Regions from separate parts of the Ruminococcus sp. CAG:379 genome, predicted to be linked through region 2. Evidence: predicted binding sites of a transcription regulator. Region 2 holds the regulator's gene; each other region holds the start of a gene.
The links. The regulator HrcA, encoded in region 2, represses chaperone genes, less so after heat shock. The targets are predictions, from matches to a motif close to TGTTAGCACTCNNNNNNNNNGAGTGCTAACA.
Positions count from the first base shown of each region.

Region 1: QVO51_RS09720 (co-chaperone GroES) is a predicted target of HrcA. The motif match lies at 3,130-3,160, and genes of this name have one in related genera.
Region 3: QVO51_RS05220 (Hsp20/alpha crystallin family protein) is a predicted target of HrcA. The motif match lies at 3,143-3,173, and genes of this name have one in related genera.

Region 1 covers NZ_FR894923.1:37,185-42,953, forward strand. The annotation lists gene QVO51_RS09710 (CCA tRNA nucleotidyltransferase) at 1-991, shown strand, start outside; gene groL (chaperonin GroEL) at 1,144-2,772, opposite strand; gene QVO51_RS09720 (co-chaperone GroES) at 2,804-3,088, opposite strand; gene QVO51_RS09725 (response regulator transcription factor) at 3,434-4,132, shown strand; gene QVO51_RS09730 (sensor histidine kinase) at 4,244-5,692, shown strand; gene QVO51_RS09735 (hypothetical protein) at 5,697-5,769, shown strand, end outside.
Region 2 covers NZ_FR894832.1:994-6,762, forward strand. The annotation lists gene dnaJ (molecular chaperone DnaJ) at 1-298, opposite strand, end outside; gene dnaK (molecular chaperone DnaK) at 458-2,305, opposite strand; gene grpE (nucleotide exchange factor GrpE) at 2,379-2,963, opposite strand; gene hrcA (heat-inducible transcriptional repressor HrcA) at 2,983-4,014, opposite strand; gene QVO51_RS02135 (MarR family winged helix-turn-helix transcriptional regulator) at 4,217-4,744, shown strand; gene polA (DNA polymerase I) at 4,843-5,769, shown strand, end outside.
Region 3 covers NZ_FR894884.1:7,678-13,446, forward strand. The annotation lists gene fumC (class II fumarate hydratase) at 1-1,196, opposite strand, end outside; gene QVO51_RS05215 (L-lactate dehydrogenase) at 1,218-2,162, opposite strand; gene QVO51_RS05220 (Hsp20/alpha crystallin family protein) at 2,577-3,020, opposite strand; gene QVO51_RS05225 (leucine-rich repeat protein) at 3,795-5,099, shown strand; gene QVO51_RS05230 (dockerin type I repeat-containing protein) at 5,158-5,769, opposite strand, start outside.

The DNA of each region.
Region 1 (5,769 bases), on a different contig from region 2:
CAATGCTATGGCATACCACCCCCGGCTGGGTCTGACGGATCCCTTTGGCGGGCGGGATGACCTGAAACGGGGTATACTCCGCTGCGTGGGGGAGCCGGAACGCCGCTTTACGGAGGATGCTTTGCGGATCCTTCGGTGCATCCGGTTTGCCTCCGTGCTGGGCTTTGCCGTGGAGCCGGAAACTGCCGCCGCCGTACACAGCATGAAACAGCGGCTGGAGCTGGTTTCCGCCGAGCGGATCCGGTCAGAACTGGATAAGCTGCTGATGGGGGAGCATGTGACGGAAATTCTGTGCCGGTACGGGGATGTGGTGTTTGTGCCCATTCCGGAGCTTGCCCCCTGTCTTGGCTTTGCCCAGCACAGCCGGTATCACTGTTACGATGTGTGGACCCACGTTGCCCATACGGTGGGAGCGGCGCCCAGGGATCCCCTGCTGCGGCTCACCATGCTGCTGCATGATGTGGGAAAGCCGGACTGCTTTACCCTGGATCCGGACGGCACCGGGCATTTCAAGGGGCATGCTCCAAGAGGTGCAGTTCTGGCAGCAAAGATCCTGCCCCGGCTCCGGTATGACAAGCACACCTGTGAACAGGTCACGGAGCTGATCGCCTGGCATGCGGAAAAGCTGCGGAGTCGGGCTTCCGTCCGGCATGCGCTGTCCAGATTGGGGGCAGAGCAGTTCTTCCGGCTCATTGAGGTGATGTGTGCGGACAATTCTGCCAAGCAGCCCTTTTGCCTGGAGGAGCTGCCGGGACTGCTGGAGACGGCGGATTACGCCAGAGCCCTGCTGGATGCAGGGGCGTGCCTGACCTTAAAGCAGCTGGCGGTGAACGGCAGGGATCTGGCAGCCATCGGGGCGCAGGGCAGGCAGATCGGACAGGTTTTGCAAATGCTGCTGGACGCAGTGGTGGCGGAACGGGCAAGCAACGACCGGGCGCAGCTACTGGAGCTGGCGCAGGTATGCCTGCGGGAGCTGCGTGCAGACTTCTGAACCATGGTGGTGTTCCCCCATGGTGGCATGCTCCATATCCTGCGGAAATGTTCGGCGCATAGTACAGTCCCCAAACAAAAACCGCCTCCGGCATTTGGGTTGCCGAAGGCGGTTTTATGATGCTTAGATGCTTATAAGGTGAGACAGCGGACTTAGAAGCCCATGCCGCCTGCGGGCATTGCGGGAGCAGCTGCTGCATTCTCCTCCTTGATGTCTGCAACCAGACTCTCAGTGGTCAGAACCATTGCTGCAACGGATGCTGCATTCTGCAATGCGGAACGGGTTACCTTTGTCGGATCTACGATGCCGGCAGGGATCATATCCACATAGGTTTCGTTGTATGCGTCAAAGCCGTAGCCAACCTTTCTGGAGCGGCGGATCTTGTCGATGATGACGCTGCCTTCCAGACCGGCATTCCGTGCGATCTGGCGAACCGGTTCCTCCAGTGCCTTGAGGATGATCTTTGCACCGGTCTTTTCGTCCCCGTCCAGGCTGGGCAGCAGCTTTTCCACTGCCGGAATCGCATTGATGAGGGCTGTGCCGCCGCCGGCAACGATGCCTTCCTCAACAGCAGCCTTGGTAGCAGCCAGAGCGTCTTCGATTCTCAGCTTCTTTTCCTTCATCTCGATCTCGGTTGCAGCGCCCACCTTGATGACAGCTACGCCGCCGGACAGCTTTGCCAGACGCTCCTGGAGCTTTTCCTTGTCAAAATCGGAGGTTGCAGTCTCGATCTGGCTGCGGATCTGGCTGATGCGAGCCTTGATCTCCTCGGATGCCCCTGCGCCGTCCACGATGATGGTGTTCTCCTTCTGGATGACTACCTGCTTTGCACGGCCAAGCTGTGCAATGGTGGTATCCTTCAGCTCCAGACCCAGCTCGGAGGTGATAACCTCACCGCCGGTGAGGATGGCGATATCCTTCAGCATTTCCTTTCTTCTGTCGCCAAAGCCCGGTGCCTTGACAGCAGCACACTTGAAGGTGCCTCTCAGGTTGTTGAGGATGATGGTGGTGAGCGCTTCGCCCTCCATATCCTCTGCAATGATGACCAGCTTCTTGCCAGCCTGTACGACCTGCTCCAGCAGAGGCAGGATCTCCTGGATGGAGGAAATCTTCTTATCGGTAATCAGAATGTAAGCGTCATCGTAAACTGCTTCCATCTTGTCTGCGTCAGTGACCATATAGGGGGAGATGTAGCCCCGGTCAAACTGCATGCCCTCAACGACCTCGCTGTAGGTTTCTGCGGTCTTGCTTTCCTCCAGGGTGATGACACCGTCGGTGGAAACCTTCTCCATTGCCTCGGCAATCAGCTTGCCCACGTTCTCGTCTGCGGAGGATACGGTGCCGACTCTTGCGATGTCTGCGCTGCCCTCTACCGGCTTGGAGTTTGCCTTGATGGCGTTGACTGCTGCGTCAACAGCCTTCTGGATGCCCTTCTTGACGATCATGGGATTTGCGCCTGCTGCGATGTTCTTCATGCCTTCCCGAACCATTGCCTGTGCCAGCAGGGTGGCAGTGGTGGTGCCGTCGCCGGCAGCGTCATTGGTCTTGGTTGCAACCTCCTTGACCAGCTGTGCGCCCATGTTCTCAAAGGGATCCTCCAGCTCGACCTCCTTTGCAATGGTCACGCCGTCATTGGTGATCAGCGGAGCGCCGAACTTCTTGTCCAGAACCACGTTTCTGCCCTTGGGGCCCAGTGTGATCTTGACCGTATCCGCCAGGCTGTCGATGCCTGCCTGGAGTGCCTTTCTTGCTTCTTCGCCGTACTTGATCTGCTTAGCCATGTTCCTCAATCTCCTTTTGGTATGATCTGATTTATTCTACAATTGCGAGAATGTCGCTCTGACGCAGGATGGTGTAATCCTCTCCGTCCAGCTTGACCTCGGTGCCTGCATACTTGCTCAGCAGCACCTTGTCGCCCACCTTCAAGTACATTTTTACTTCCTTGCCGTCTACCACGCCGCCGGGGCCGACTGCTACGATCTCAGCAACCTGAGGCTTTTCCTGTGCGGACGCTGCAAGAATGATGCCGCCCTTGGTGGTTTCCTCTGCTTCCATCATTTTAATGACAACTCTGTCTGCCAATGGTTTGATAGTCATTGTTCATTCCTCCTGTACTTGCTGTACTTGCGCTTGCGTTGTATTAGCACTCAAACTGTCCGAGTGCTAATACCTATTTTACCAACTTCCTATAAAAAATCAAGGGGTTTTTGCGCATTTCTATTATTTTTGTAGGATTCCACAGTATACACGAAGAAAAATAAATTACATTGTGCAGAATGTACAAATACATACTTTTGGCATCTCAAGGCATTTGCCAATCTCTATGGGACTGTTTACGATTTGTTCATACACCAGACACAATTTATGCGTATATGAATTGCGTTATATATTGTATAATAAAAAGGAATCCCGAAGCACGAATTGTGCGGAAAAGAGGAAAATATGGCACTGGATAAAGTTTTAATTGTGGATGATGATAAAAATATCTGCGACCTGCTGCGGCTCTACCTGGAGAAGGAGGGCTACAGCGTGATCCTGTCCCACGACGGGGAGGAAGCTGTGGTCAAGTTCAACGCCTTAAAGCCGGACATCGTTCTGCTGGACGTAATGCTTCCCGGACTGGACGGCTGGCAGGTCTGCCGGGAGATCCGGAAAAAGTCCAATATCCCGATCCTGATGATCACCGCCAAGAGCGATACCTTTGATAAGGTACTGGGTCTGGAGCTTGGGGCGGACGACTATATCGTCAAGCCCTTTGACAGCAAGGAGGTCATCGCCCGGATCAAGGCGGTGGTGCGCCGCACCGGTCAGTCTCCGGCGGAAATGGAGGTCCGGGAGGTTCGCTATGACAAGCTTTCTGTGAACATGACCCGGTATGAGCTGAAGGTGGACGGCAAGGTTGTGGACGCTCCCCCCAAGGAGCTGGAGCTGCTGTTCTACCTGGCGTCCAACCCCAACCGGGTATACACCCGGGATCAGCTGCTGGATGAGGTATGGGGCTTTGAGTACTACGGAGATTCCCGTACCATTGACGTACACATCAAGCGGCTGCGTGAAAAGCTGGAGGGTGTTTCGGACAAGTGGGAGCTGAAAACCGTCTGGGGCGTAGGCTATAAATTTGAGACGGACGAAGAAGACTAAGGAAACACCGCACAAAGCGTGTGTGCCGAATGGACGTACAAAGCCATTGGGTGTGCTTTGTGCGGTGTTCATTTCCCTTTGGACATGGAAAGAGCATAGGCGGTTGATGCAATGAAGAAAAGCATTTTCTCCCGGTATTTCTACCTGGGGACGATCATTACCTTTTTCTTTGCCGCCCTGCTGGGAAGCCTGGTGCTTCTGTGGGCGGATGGCAGATATGAGGATGAAAAGCGGGAGCAGGCAGCCAATATGGCGCATCTGATGATCACGGAGACCCGGGAAAATTATAGCCGGTACGGCAGTGTGGATACCCCCCAGATCCACTCCCAGTTTTCCTACTATGCTCTGACCTATAATGTATCCTGCTATCTGTTTGACGAAAACGGTTCGTGTCTGCTGCGCTCGGATTATGCGGACGGCTCTATCCGGCTCAGTGACTCTCTGATGAACTCCGTGCAGCGCAAGCCCACCTTCCAGGTCAATCAGTTCACGGGTCTGACCCAGGAGCTTAGCGTGTGCTATATTGAGCATTTCCAGCTGTATGATACGGATCAGGAGCATGGAGCATATCTGGCGCTGGTGTATCCGGCGGAGCAACTGACCGGCTTTTCCAAGGAGCTGTTCTTCGTGCTGGTGATCGGTCTGATGGCAGTGACGGTTCTTGCAGCCATCGTCTTTTACTTCAATACCCGGCATATGCTGAAACCGGTGAAGGAGATCACCAAGGCCGCAGAACGCTATGCGGACGGGGATTTTTCCTTCAAGCCGGATGTGGCGGACGCAGGAGAGCTGACCTATCTTGCCATGACCATGGGGCGGATGGCGGACTTTATCGATTCCAACGAGAAGAACCGGAAAAGCTTCGTGTCCAACGTGTCCCACGAGCTGCGCACCCCTATGACCACGATTAGTGGCTTTGTGGACGGAATTCTGGATGGTACCATTCCTCCGGAGCAGCAGCAGGGCTATCTGCGGCGGATCTCGGGAGAGGTGAAGCGCCTGTCCCGGCTGGTCAGCTCCATGCTGAACATCTCCAAGTTTGAGGAGGGGGGCATGGAGCTGAAGCTGGTGCCGGTGGAACTGACCGGTCTGCTGATTTCCACGTTATTTATGTTTGAGCAGAAGATCGAAGCCCGGCAGATCCAGGTCTGCGGTCTGGAGGACTGTCCCCGGGCGGAGGTGCAGGCGGATAAGGATCTGATGCAGCAGGTATTCTACAATCTGATCGAAAATGCGGTAAAATTCACTCCCAGGAACGGGGAGCTGACCTTTTCGGTGATGCCCCAGGGAGAGCAGTGCCAGGTGGTGATCCGCAACACGGGAGAGGGTCTCAGCGAGGAGGAGCTTTCCAACGTGTTCAACCGGTTCTACAAGACCGATGAATCCCGGAGCAAGGATACCACCGGGGTGGGGTTGGGGCTGTCCATTGTCAGTCGTATCATCCGGCTCCACAACGGCAATATTATGGTAAAGAGCGTGAAGGGGGACTATACGGAATTTGTGATCACGCTGCCCGTGAAGGGGAAAAAGCAACTGCCCCCCAAGGAACGAAAGGATTAGGAACATGGAAGAAAACCAGTACGAACACAGTGGCAGCCAGCCGGAGGCATCCCCTGCTCAGGAGCCTGCCGCTGCCG
Region 2 (5,769 bases):
CTCCCATGTCGGCAAAGCCGCCCTGCATGCCGCCCATGCCACCCATACCGCCCATGCCGCCGTAGCTGGGATCCACACCGGCGTGACCGAACTGGTCATATTTCTGACGCTTCTCCGGGTCGGAAAGCACCTCGTATGCCTCGGTGACCTCCTTGAACTTTTCCTCGCATTCCTTATCGCCCGGATGCAGATCGGGGTGGTACTTTCGTGCCATGGCGCGGTACGCTTTTTTGATCGCTTCCTCGTCAGCGTCCTTCTGCACGCCGAGCACTTCATAATAATCTCGTTTTTCAGCCATAATTCCGGTCATGCGTTCCCTTCAGGGAATGCATATCTCCTTTCACGAAAATACATGATGCCTCGACGCAGCTGCTGACGCCCTCCGCCGCCGTCCATGTACGGAGACAGGGCGGAAACCAGGCCCGCCCATGTTCTCTATTCCGATTGTAGCATATGCTTACGCTTCTGTAAAGTCTGCGTCTACCACGTCGCCGTCATCGCCGCCCGGATTGCTGCTGCCGCCGTTCATGCCGCCCATGTTGCCCATGTCCGGCTGACCCTGTGCTGCGCCTGCCTGCTGGTATACCTTGCCGGACAGGTCGTAGAATGCCTTTTGCAGCTCCTCGGTCTTTGCCTTGATCTCCTCGGTATTGTCAGTCTTGAGGGCTTCCTTCAGTGCATTGCACTTTTCGGTGATGGGCGCCTTGTCCGCATCGGTTACCTTGTCGCCGAAGTCGGTCATTGCCTTCTCGCACTGGAACACCAGGTTCTCGCCGTTGTTCTTGGCATCCACTGCCTCACGGCGCTTCTTGTCCTCCTCCGCATACTTCTCAGCGTCCTTGACAGCCTTGTCAATGTCAGCCTCGCTCATGTTGGTGGAAGCGGTGATGGAGATATTCTGCTCCTTGCCGGTGCCAAGATCCTTTGCGGAAACGTGTACGATGCCGTTTGCATCGATATCAAAGGTTACCTCGATCTGGGGGATACCACGGGGCGCCGGTGCAATGCCATCCAGACGGAAGGTGCCCAGCTGCTTGTTGTCCCGTGCGAATTCACGCTCGCCCTGGAGTACGTTGATATCCACCGCAGGCTGATTGTCTGCATAGGTGGAGAACACCTGGGTCTTCTTGGTGGGGATGGTGGTGTTTCTGGGGATCATCTTGGTGCATACGCCGCCGGCAGTTTCAATACCCAGAGAAAGCGGAGTAACATCCAGCAGCAGCAGACCTTCCTTTACGTCGCCGCCCAGGACGCCGCCCTGGTATGCTGCACCCAGTGCTACACACTCATCCGGGTTGATGCCCTTGAAGGGTTCCTTGCCGATCTTCTGCTTTACAGCTTCCTGCACCGCCGGGATTCTGGAGGAGCCGCCTACCAGCAGCACCTTATCCAGGTCGGAGGCCTTCAGACCGCTGTCATGCAGCGCCTGATCTACCGGGCCCATGGTTGCCTGTACCAGATCCGCAGTCAGCTCATTGAACTTTGCCTGGGACAGGGTCAGATCCAGATGCTTCGGGCCGGTTGCGTCTGCGGTAATGAAGGGCAGATTGATGTTGGAGGAAGGTGTGGAGGACAGCTCGATCTTTGCCTTCTCTGCGGCTTCCTTCAGTCTCTGCATTGCCATCTTGTCGCCGGTCAGGTCAATGCCCTCTGCCTTCTTGAACTCGGAGGTCATCCAGTCAATGATCCGCTGGTCAAAGTCATCGCCGCCCAGGTGGTTGTTGCCGGCAGTTGCCAGAACCTCTGTAACCCCGTCGCCCATGTCGATGATGGATACATCGAAGGTACCGCCGCCCAGGTCGAATACCATGATCTTCTGCTCATCTTCCTTGTCGATGCCGTAGGACAGAGCCGCAGCAGTAGGCTCGTTGATGATTCTCTTGACGGTCAGCCCTGCGATCTGACCTGCGTCCTTGGTTGCCTGACGCTGGCTGTCGGTGAAGTATGCGGGAACGGTGATAACCGCCTCGGAAACCTTCTCGCCCAGGTATGCCTCAGCGTCTGCCTTCAGCTTTTGCAGGATCATAGCGGAGATCTCCTGGGGCGTGTAGGACTTGCCCTCGATCTCTACCTTGTAGTTGGAGCCCATGTGACGCTTGATGGAGCTTACGGTCTTATCCGGGTTGGTGATAGCCTGGCGCTTTGCCACCTGACCTACCAGACGCTCGCCGTTCTTGGAGAATGCCACAACGGACGGGGTGGTTCTTGCACCCTCAGCGTTGGGGATTACCACTGCATTGCCGCCTTCCATAACGGCTACGCAGGAGTTGGTTGTACCAAGGTCGATACCAATAATTTTTGCCATAATAAATCTTCCTCTCTATGCTTTCTGTTCTGATAAAGATAGTTTACTCGGTTTTGGATGTTTCATCCGGGGGCTACTGGGCAACTGCCACCATTGCGTGGCGGATCACCCGATCCCCGATCAGATAGCCCTTCTGGAATACCTGACACACCATGCCTTCTTCGTATTCCGTATCCGCCGCCTGCTTGATGGCGTGGTGGAAATTCGGATCAAAGGGAGTTCCCAGGGCTTCCATTTCCCGGACGCCCAGCTTCTTGAGCGCCTCGTTAAGCTGTGTATAGATCTTTTCCATGCCGGTCTTGTAGGCTTCATCCGTACAAGCAGCCTCCAGCGCCAGGGAAAAGCTGTCCAGCGCCGGCAGCAGGGTTTCCACCGCTGCAGCAGTGGCATGGGAATAGGTCTCGGTCTTTTCCTTTGCGGTGCGCTTGCGGTAGTTGTCGTATTCGGCGTACAGCCGCAGGTACTTGTCCTTTTCCGCCGCCAGCTGCTCCGCCGGATCCGGTTCCGTCCTGGTCTGCTTGATCTCCGGCTGCTCTGCCTGTTCCGGCTGGGAAGCGGATTCCGCCTCCTGCGCAGCCTCCGGCTCCGTTGCCTTTGCAGCCTCCTCCGGCTCCTGTCCGGCGGTGGTTTCCTCGGTCAGATCCTGTTCTTTTTTCATCGGTTGCACCCCTTCTGTTCTAATGCTGTCCCGGCTCATGTTCATCCTCATCGGAAATGAGATCCGTCAGCTTTTGTGTGAAATATTCAATATAGGGAATGATCTTTGCGTAATTGATCCGCATCGGCCCGATGACCCCCAGCGCACCGGCAGGCTGATTGCCCTTCTGGTACTTGGATACGATCATACTGGAATTGCCGATGACGAAATGATTGCTCTCCTGGCTGAAGAGCACCTGCACGCCGCTGAATGCGTCATCCAGCAGAGGAATCACGGTGTCCGTGTGCTCCATGAACTGGACGATATCCATTTTTTCAAGCTCGCTGCAGGTTAAAAGGTTCCGTGCGCCGCTGACGGTGACTTCCTTCTGCTTCAGATCCCGGGACAATTCATACAGTCCCTGTACCAAAGGGGAAAGGGTGGTCATATATGCGCCCAGTGCGGCGATCAGATCCTGGAGCCGCTGTTCGGACAGATCCTCAACGGATACGCCCTCCAGGTTCTCCTCCATATAATGTGTGAAAAATTCAAGCTGCTCATTGCTCAGATCAAACTCCAGCCGACAGGCTTTGTTTTTGATGCTGCCGTTGGATGTAATCAGCAGGATCACATACAGCCGCTTGCCGGTGGGGATCACCTCCACCTTGGAGATGATGGAAAACTTCGGTGCTGCATTTGTCACTACCGCTGCGCATTTGGTCAGCTCCGCAAGGGCTGTGCCTGCGCTCTGGATCAGCAGCTCCTCGGTCAGAGCACCCTGCGCCTCCAGCATATCGTCCAGCCGCTGCCGCTCCTTTTCGGAAAGCGTCTCGGTGGTCATCAGCTTGTCGATGTAGAGCCGATAGCCGTTGAAGGTGGGGATCCTGCCGGCGGAGGTGTGGGGCTGTTCCAGCAGTCCTAACTGCTCCAGTACCGCCATGTCGTTGCGCACCGTTGCCGCAGAAACATTGATATGAGGCAGTGCAGCGATGGTCTTGGAACCGACGGGCTCGCCGGTCTGCACATATTCATCCACGACAGCAGCCAGAATTTTCAGCTTGCGGTCGTCCATAGCCTCACTCCTTCTTTCAAGTTAGCACCCGTCCGGATGCTCTGTTAGCACTCTATCTCTCCGAGTGCTAAATATAAGATACCACGCCCGTACCATGTTGTCAAGTGGTTTTTGCATTTTCAGCGTTTTGCACAAATAATATCTTATTTTTTGTGCATGTTTGTTGTTTTTGCTCCTGCCGCATTGACAAATCAGGGGGGATATGGTACGATTAAAGGAACTGAACCCGGAACCCATCCGGCAATGTACTATTATAAAGCAGAAAGGCAGGTGCAGCCCTGTGGAGGTAGAGTCCCTGGAGGTGGAGTGGATCGCCGTACTGGATCGGTTCAACAAGCTCAACGCCCGCTATAAGGTGGAGGGGCTGCCCCGGCCGGAGTTCATGCTGCTGCATCTGATCGCAAAAAGCCCCAGCGGCGCCGTAAAGATCTCGGAGCTTGCCGCCGCCCTGGAGGTCACCACCCCGGCAGTGTCCAAGCTGCTGAAATCCCTGGAGGAAAAGTGCGCCGTCTCCCGGGTCAGCGACATTACCGACCGGCGGATCACTTATATCACCATGACCAAGGCGGGCAGGCAGTTGTACGACCGGGCATTGCAGGCACGGCGGCGAATCGGGCTGTCGGTGATGGAGCGGATCGGAGAGCAGGCGTACAAGCAGCTGTTTGAACAAATGCAGATCCTGTACCAGGCCTTTGAGGATGCCCTCACCGGTCAGGACAGCGACATATAGACAGGAGCCGGGCTTCTGTCTTTTTTTATGGACAAATGGGGCGCCCTTGTGGTATACTATAAATATAAATAATAGAAAAATCGATGGAGGAACAGTCTATGACTCTGCTGGCAATTGACGGCAACAGCATCCTGAACCGGGCGTTTTACGGCATCCGTATGCTCACAAGCAGCAAGGGTGTGCCCACCAACGCCCTGTTCGGGTTTTTCAACATCTACCTGAAGGAGGCGGCACAGGTGCAGCCGGATGGGGTGGCGGTGGCGTTTGACCTGCGGAGTCCCACCTTCCGGCATAAGGCGGTGGCATCCTACAAAGCCAACCGGAAGGGCATGCCGGAGGAGCTGGCACAGCAGCTTGCCCCGGTAAAGGAGCTGCTGCGGGGCATGGGCATCACCGTGCTGGAGGCAGAGGGCTTTGAGGCGGATGACATTCTGGGCACCCTTGCCCGGATCTGTACGGAGCATGGGGAGGAATGCGTGATTCTCACCGGAGACCGGGACAGCCTCCAATTGGTGGGGGAGCATGTGCGGGTGGATCTTGCCACCAACAAAGAAACTATTCCTTATACAGAGGAGCGATTCCGGGAGGAGTATGGGTTTGCCCCGGTGCAGCTGATCGATCTGAAGGCGCTGATGGGGGACAGCTCCGACAACATCAAGGGGGTACCGGGCATCGGCCCGAAAACTGCCACGGGACTGATCCAGACCTATGGCACCATTGAGGAGCTGTACGCTCATCTGGACGAGGCAGGGCTGACCAAGGGGGCATACGCCAAGCTGTCCGGGGGGAAGGCATCCGCAGAGGAAAGCAAGTGGCTTGCCACCATCGTAAAGGATGCCCCCATTCCCCAGGATCCGGCAGCGTACCGGCTGAAGGAGCCGGACAAGGAGAGTGTATCCGCCCTGCTGACGGAGCTTGAGCTGTTCAAGCTGCTGGACAAGCTGAAGCTGGAGGCTGCACCGGTACAAAGCAAGCCAGAGCCGGATGCCCCGGTGATCTCCTTGTGCAAAACAGTGCAGCCCCTT
Region 3 (5,769 bases), on a different contig from region 2:
TTATGATACATCTTATCCTTGTTTGCGGTAATGCCCACTGCGCAGTTCACGTTGAAGGATACGATGGCTTCCGCCAGCAGCCGAGCGGACTGGAGGAAGTTGTATGCTGCAACCGGCATGAATACATTCAGTTCAAAGTTGCCCTGGGATGCTGCCATGCCAACTGCCACGTCGTTACCCATTACCTGTACAGCAACCATGGTAACAGCCTCACACTGGGTGGGGTTTACCTTGCCGGGCATAATAGAGGAGCCGGGCTCATTTTCCGGAATGTGGATCTCGCCCAGACCATCCCGGGGACCGGATGCCAGCCAGCGCACATCATTTGCGATCTTCATCATATCGCAGGCAGTTGCCTTGATGGCACCATGTGCAAATACCAGCTCATCCTTAGAAGTCAGCGCATGGAATTTGTTTTCAGCAGTGATAAAGGGCTTGCCGGTCAGCTCCGCAACCTTCTTTGCCACCAGCTCGGAGAATCCGGCAGGCGCATTCAGACCGGTGCCCACTGCGGTGCCCCCCAGTGCCAGCTCATGCAGGGGCTTCACTGCCAGCTGCAGCAGCTCCACATCCTTTTCCAGGCTTGCACGCCAGCCGGAGATTTCCTGGCTGAACTTGATGGGAGTCGCATCCTGCAAATGGGTTCTGCCGGACTTGACTATGCCCTCGTTTTCCGCTTCCAGGCGGCGGAAGGTTTCAATCAGGGTGCCCACTGCCGGCAGCAGCTTATCTTCAATGGCAAGCACTGCGGAAATGTGCATAGCGGTGGGAAATGTGTCGTTGGAGGACTGGCTCATATTGATGTCATCGTTGGGGTGGCAAAGCTTTTCGCCGGCGATCTGGTTTGCCCGGTTTGCAATGACCTCGTTGGCGTTCATGTTGGACTGAGTGCCGGAACCGGTCTGCCATACCACCAGGGGGAAATGATCGTTGAGAGATCCGGAGATCACCTCATCGCATGCCTGAGAAATAGCAGCCAGCTTCTGGGCAGTCATCTTTTCCGGCTTCAGTTCAGCGTTCGCCAGAGCGGCAGCCTTCTTGAGAATGCCGAAAGCGTGGGTAATCTCCCGGGGCATGGTTTCAATGTCCACACCGATCTTGAAGTTCTGGTGACTCCGCTGGGTCTGTGCAGCCCAAAGCCGATCAGCCGGAACCTTCATTTCGCCCATAGAATCGTGTTCAATCCGATATTCCATCGTGAAAATACCACCTTTATCTTAAATTTCCAGATTCTTAATTACATCCCTCAGCGTATCCGCACTCAGCCGCAGCTTTGCAACTTCCTCGTCAGTCAAAGGCACATTCACCTTTCCACGAATCCCATCGTCGCCTACCAGATTCAGCGTACTCAGACAGACATCATCAATGCCATATTCCCCGTGCATCATGCTGGAAACAGTCATTGTGGTATCCACGCCGCCCAGCAGGCACTTGCAGATGTGGCATACGGAAATAGAAACCGCATAGAAGGTGGCACCCTTCCGGGCAATGACTCTGCCACCGGACTTTCTGACATACTGCTCAATGTCCACAAAATCCAGCTTGGGCTTTTCGATGCCGGGTGTGGTGATCAGCTTGTCGCACTCCAGGATCGGCACGTTGGAAATGTTGGCTACAGACCAGGGAATGAAGGAGGAGTCCCCATGCTCACCGAATACATATGCGTGTACATTGCTCTGGCTGATGTTGTAGTACTCAGACAGTCTTGCACGCAGACGGGCAGTATCCAGAATCGTACCCGAACCGATGATCCGGTTTTCCGGCAGGTCGGAGAACTTGTGGAATGTGTAGGTCAGAATATCTACCGGATTACTTACTATAATATAAGTAGCGTTGGGTGCATGTCTGGTGATTTCCGGGATAATGCTCTTGGTAATGTTGACATTGGTCTGCGCCAGCTCCAGACGGGACTGACCAGGCTTTCTTGCAATACCGGATGTCAGGATCACAATGTCCGAATCCTCTGCATCCACATAGCTGCCTGCGTAAATGGAGCAGGGGCTGCAGAAGGGGGTGCCCTGTCTGATATCCAGCGCTTCGCCCAGAGCCTTTTCGCTGTTGATATCAATCATGACGATTTCGGACGCCATTCCCATAATGGCCAGAGAGTACGCAATGGTGGAACCAACGCTGCCGGTTCCGATGATGGAGATTTTGTTCATAAGTACACACCTTCCCAATAATACATATCGTGAATATTATAACACACTTCGACAGAATATGCAATCACTAATTTTTCATATGAAGCCATGTCGAAGTGTATATGTGCCGCAAATGCCGGTTTTGCGGCATTTCCACTGGATCAGCACAAGAAAGCAACGCAGAAAGCGCCGTTCCAATGCCCGCGCTACAATCTTTGTGCGATGTTGCTCTCATTATATTTGTTCAACATGTTCCTGTCAAGCATGCAACAGGATACGGATTGAGAATCTGTATTCTCACTAAAATAGAATGTCTGTCGGTGCATGGAATGCCGCACATTGTTTTCACAGCGTCACTCTACAAAAAATCCCCGAAGCCGTTCCATCGAACAACTTCGGGGATTCTTATTTCAGAAGTCAAAATTCAGCGGGGCATTATCCCTCAATGGCGATATACTTGTGACCCTCCACTTTCTTGGGCTCTGCCTTCGGCACGGTGATATGCAGAACACCGTCCTCAAACTTTGCCTTTACATCCGCTTCCTTCACAGCATCGCCCACATAAAAGCTTCTCTGCATAGCACCTGCGTAGCGCTCCTGACGGATCATTTTGCCTTCTTTGGTTTTTTCGTCCTTGTCAAGGCCCTTTGCAGCACTGACGGTCAAATACCCATCCCGCAGCTCCAGATTGATCTGATCCTTCTTGAAGCCCGGCAGATCGATCACGATTTCATAGTGGTCATCGTGCTCATGCACATCGGTTTTCATAACCTGTGCAGCGTGCTTGCCGTAGAGCTTCTTCTCCACATCTCTGCCAAAGTCAGGGAATCTGAAGAAATCATCGAACAAGTTTTCACCAAAAATGCTAGGATACAACATAGGTCAGTCCTCCTTATACTCATCACATGCTTTTATGATACTGAGCAAGGGCACGGAGGTTCAGCACCGGAATCCTTTGGTGCTGCTCTGTTCCTTTGTTCTGTTTATAGTATAGCACGGAGGATTAGCACTGTCAAGTAGAGAGTGCTAATTTTCACACAGTTTTCATTTTTTCACAGAATTGTCACATGAATGGCATCACAGCAAGACGTTGCAGCCTTGGTGCGCAGTTTACCGGTAGGTTCATCCGCCAAAGCATAACCCTGCATTACCAGGCTGAACATTTCATTCCAATTCCGGGCGTACTCTTTTCTGAACAGTTTTTCACTTGTACCGGAAATTTTTTTCAGAATATCCCTTGACAAATTTTGAGTCAAGGGATATAATGGAGAGTAAAGAAAGGATCAGAATTCTATCCGGATCTTTTCTGTTCTAGGGAGTGTTGACACTAAGATAATATGCAGATTTTCGAGCATAAATTTTACGTAGACAAGGCAAAAAGTCGCAGGCAGGCTGTCGCCTGTCAAGACTTTTTAACGCAGAATGCGTGAAATTTTGCCGAAAAGATGCGTTGTTAGGCTTAGTGTCAACACGACCTAAATATAGGGGGTGGTACCAAAAGAATAGTAAGCGCAAACCCAAACAAAAGGGTGATCTATTTGTCTGAAGTAGAACGATATCGATGACATCAACAGATATCTGGCGCACATGATTTCATGCTTCTATTGGACCGCTGAAGACCACACCCGAACTGTAGATTGGAGGTCTTAATATATGAAAAAACGTGTAAAATCCGCAATTGCCCTTCTTAGCGCCCTGGCAACGCTCTCCTGCGGAGCTTTATCCGCTTCCGCCGGGAATTTAACGAAAGAGCAGCTGATTGAAAAATACGGATACCGCTGCAACATCACCGATCAGGTCACAATTGGAGGCAATGAAAAATGGGCTGCTTTCGAGATTAAGGATGCCGGAGCAAATATCAGCGAAACCATCGCCTCCGGCGTGGAAAATGGGATTTGCTATGATGAACTGGCTGATGGTTCAGTGTGTATCACCGGTCTGGACTTTGATGTGTTCCCTTTGGACGCTACAGTTCTAACAATTCCGGAGGAAATCCACAATAAGCCCGTCAAAGTGATTGGATCCAATGCATTCCAAGAGCTGTATCGCACCTTGCCGGAACTCCGGGAAATTATTCTGCCGGACTCCATTGAAATTATTTCAGATTATGCCTTTTACAATGTTTTCTGTGACTTTAAAACCAGCCGTTCTATGACAAAAGCAGAGAAAGCTCCGTATCGCATCAATCTGCCGAAAAACGTCGTCTTTATCGGTTACATGGCGTTTGCAGAAAATGGATTCTCCATTGTCAATGCACAGCAACAGAACCATGTTCTTACGTTACCGGAAAGCCTGGAATACATCAGCAGCTATGCATTCAGCGGTGAAATCGGTTCCAGAGTTTATGGACTGATTGAAGTCGATATGCCGGACTCTCCGGTCTTCATGTCCGATACCACATTCCATTCCTGGTCTATATTCCGAACACGAATGTTTATATGCTCGTCTGTGATCGAGGCAAATACGCACAACGTTGTTTTCGCCGATGACATTCCTACAGAAGATCTTCCGCTTTTGCAGTCTGCTTTCAACTTCGGGTTCTTAAACGGTGAATACAATATTGTTTCCATGGTGGATATGTTCCGGGATTATATCCAGGAACATAATCTGGATGTAGAATATCACGATTACATCCAAACCATCGATTATTTCGATATGTATACTTCGCCCGATGGGACTCATCTTTCCATTGACTACTACCGGGATCTAGCTGCACGGAATGCACCGGATCTTTTGAATGCAGCCACTAAGCCGGCTCCTGCGGTCACTCTGCTTGGCGACGTAAACCTGGATGACGCAGTGAACATTAAGGACGCCGTGCTGATCAGCCGCATGGTCGCAGAGGATGCAGCTGTCACGCCGCTGGTTCCCGGTGCACAGAACGCCGACATCAACCAGGACAACCTGGTCACAGCGGATGACGTCATGACCATTGTACAGAAGCTTTGCTTCAAATAAAAATCTTTCTATGCGCACAAATCCCTCTGGCAGGATCCTGTCAGAGGGATTCTTGTTGTTATGCATCAATCAGCAGCATGCGCTTGAGTCGATACAGGTCAGTACCATTCAGAGTACCGTTGCCGTCCAGATCTCCAAGCCGTCCATTGGTGACAGTGCCAGACTGAATGAGCCATCTTTGCAGCATCAGCAGATCCGCAACAGTTACTGCTCCGTCCTCGTTCACGTCTCCTGCAACACCTACGGTGATAACTGCTTTATCCGAGGTGATGTACCCCAATTCATTGAGTGCATCACAATAAACAGTTTCTCCGTCCCAAAACTCAGAAACATTGTACAGCGTCAATGTGCGACCGTTGCTTTTATATTCCAACAGTTCTTCATTATCTATCTGATCCCATTCATAATTGGTAAAAGACCAGCGAAATTCATCTGCATACAAAGTTTCATAAGTAAAAGACGTAGTGCCGCCAGGCGCAACAATCACATTTTTAAGCTGAGATGATTCTGCCGGCGGTTTGACAATAATGTTAAAATATGCTGTGTGAGAGGTGACACCGCCATCCTTGCCTTTGATCCATACATGTACCGCTTTGTTCAAAAACCAGGAACTGACACCATAAATCTGAAATGTACTTTCTTCAAAGCTGTTGACGCCAGAGCAGTGTGC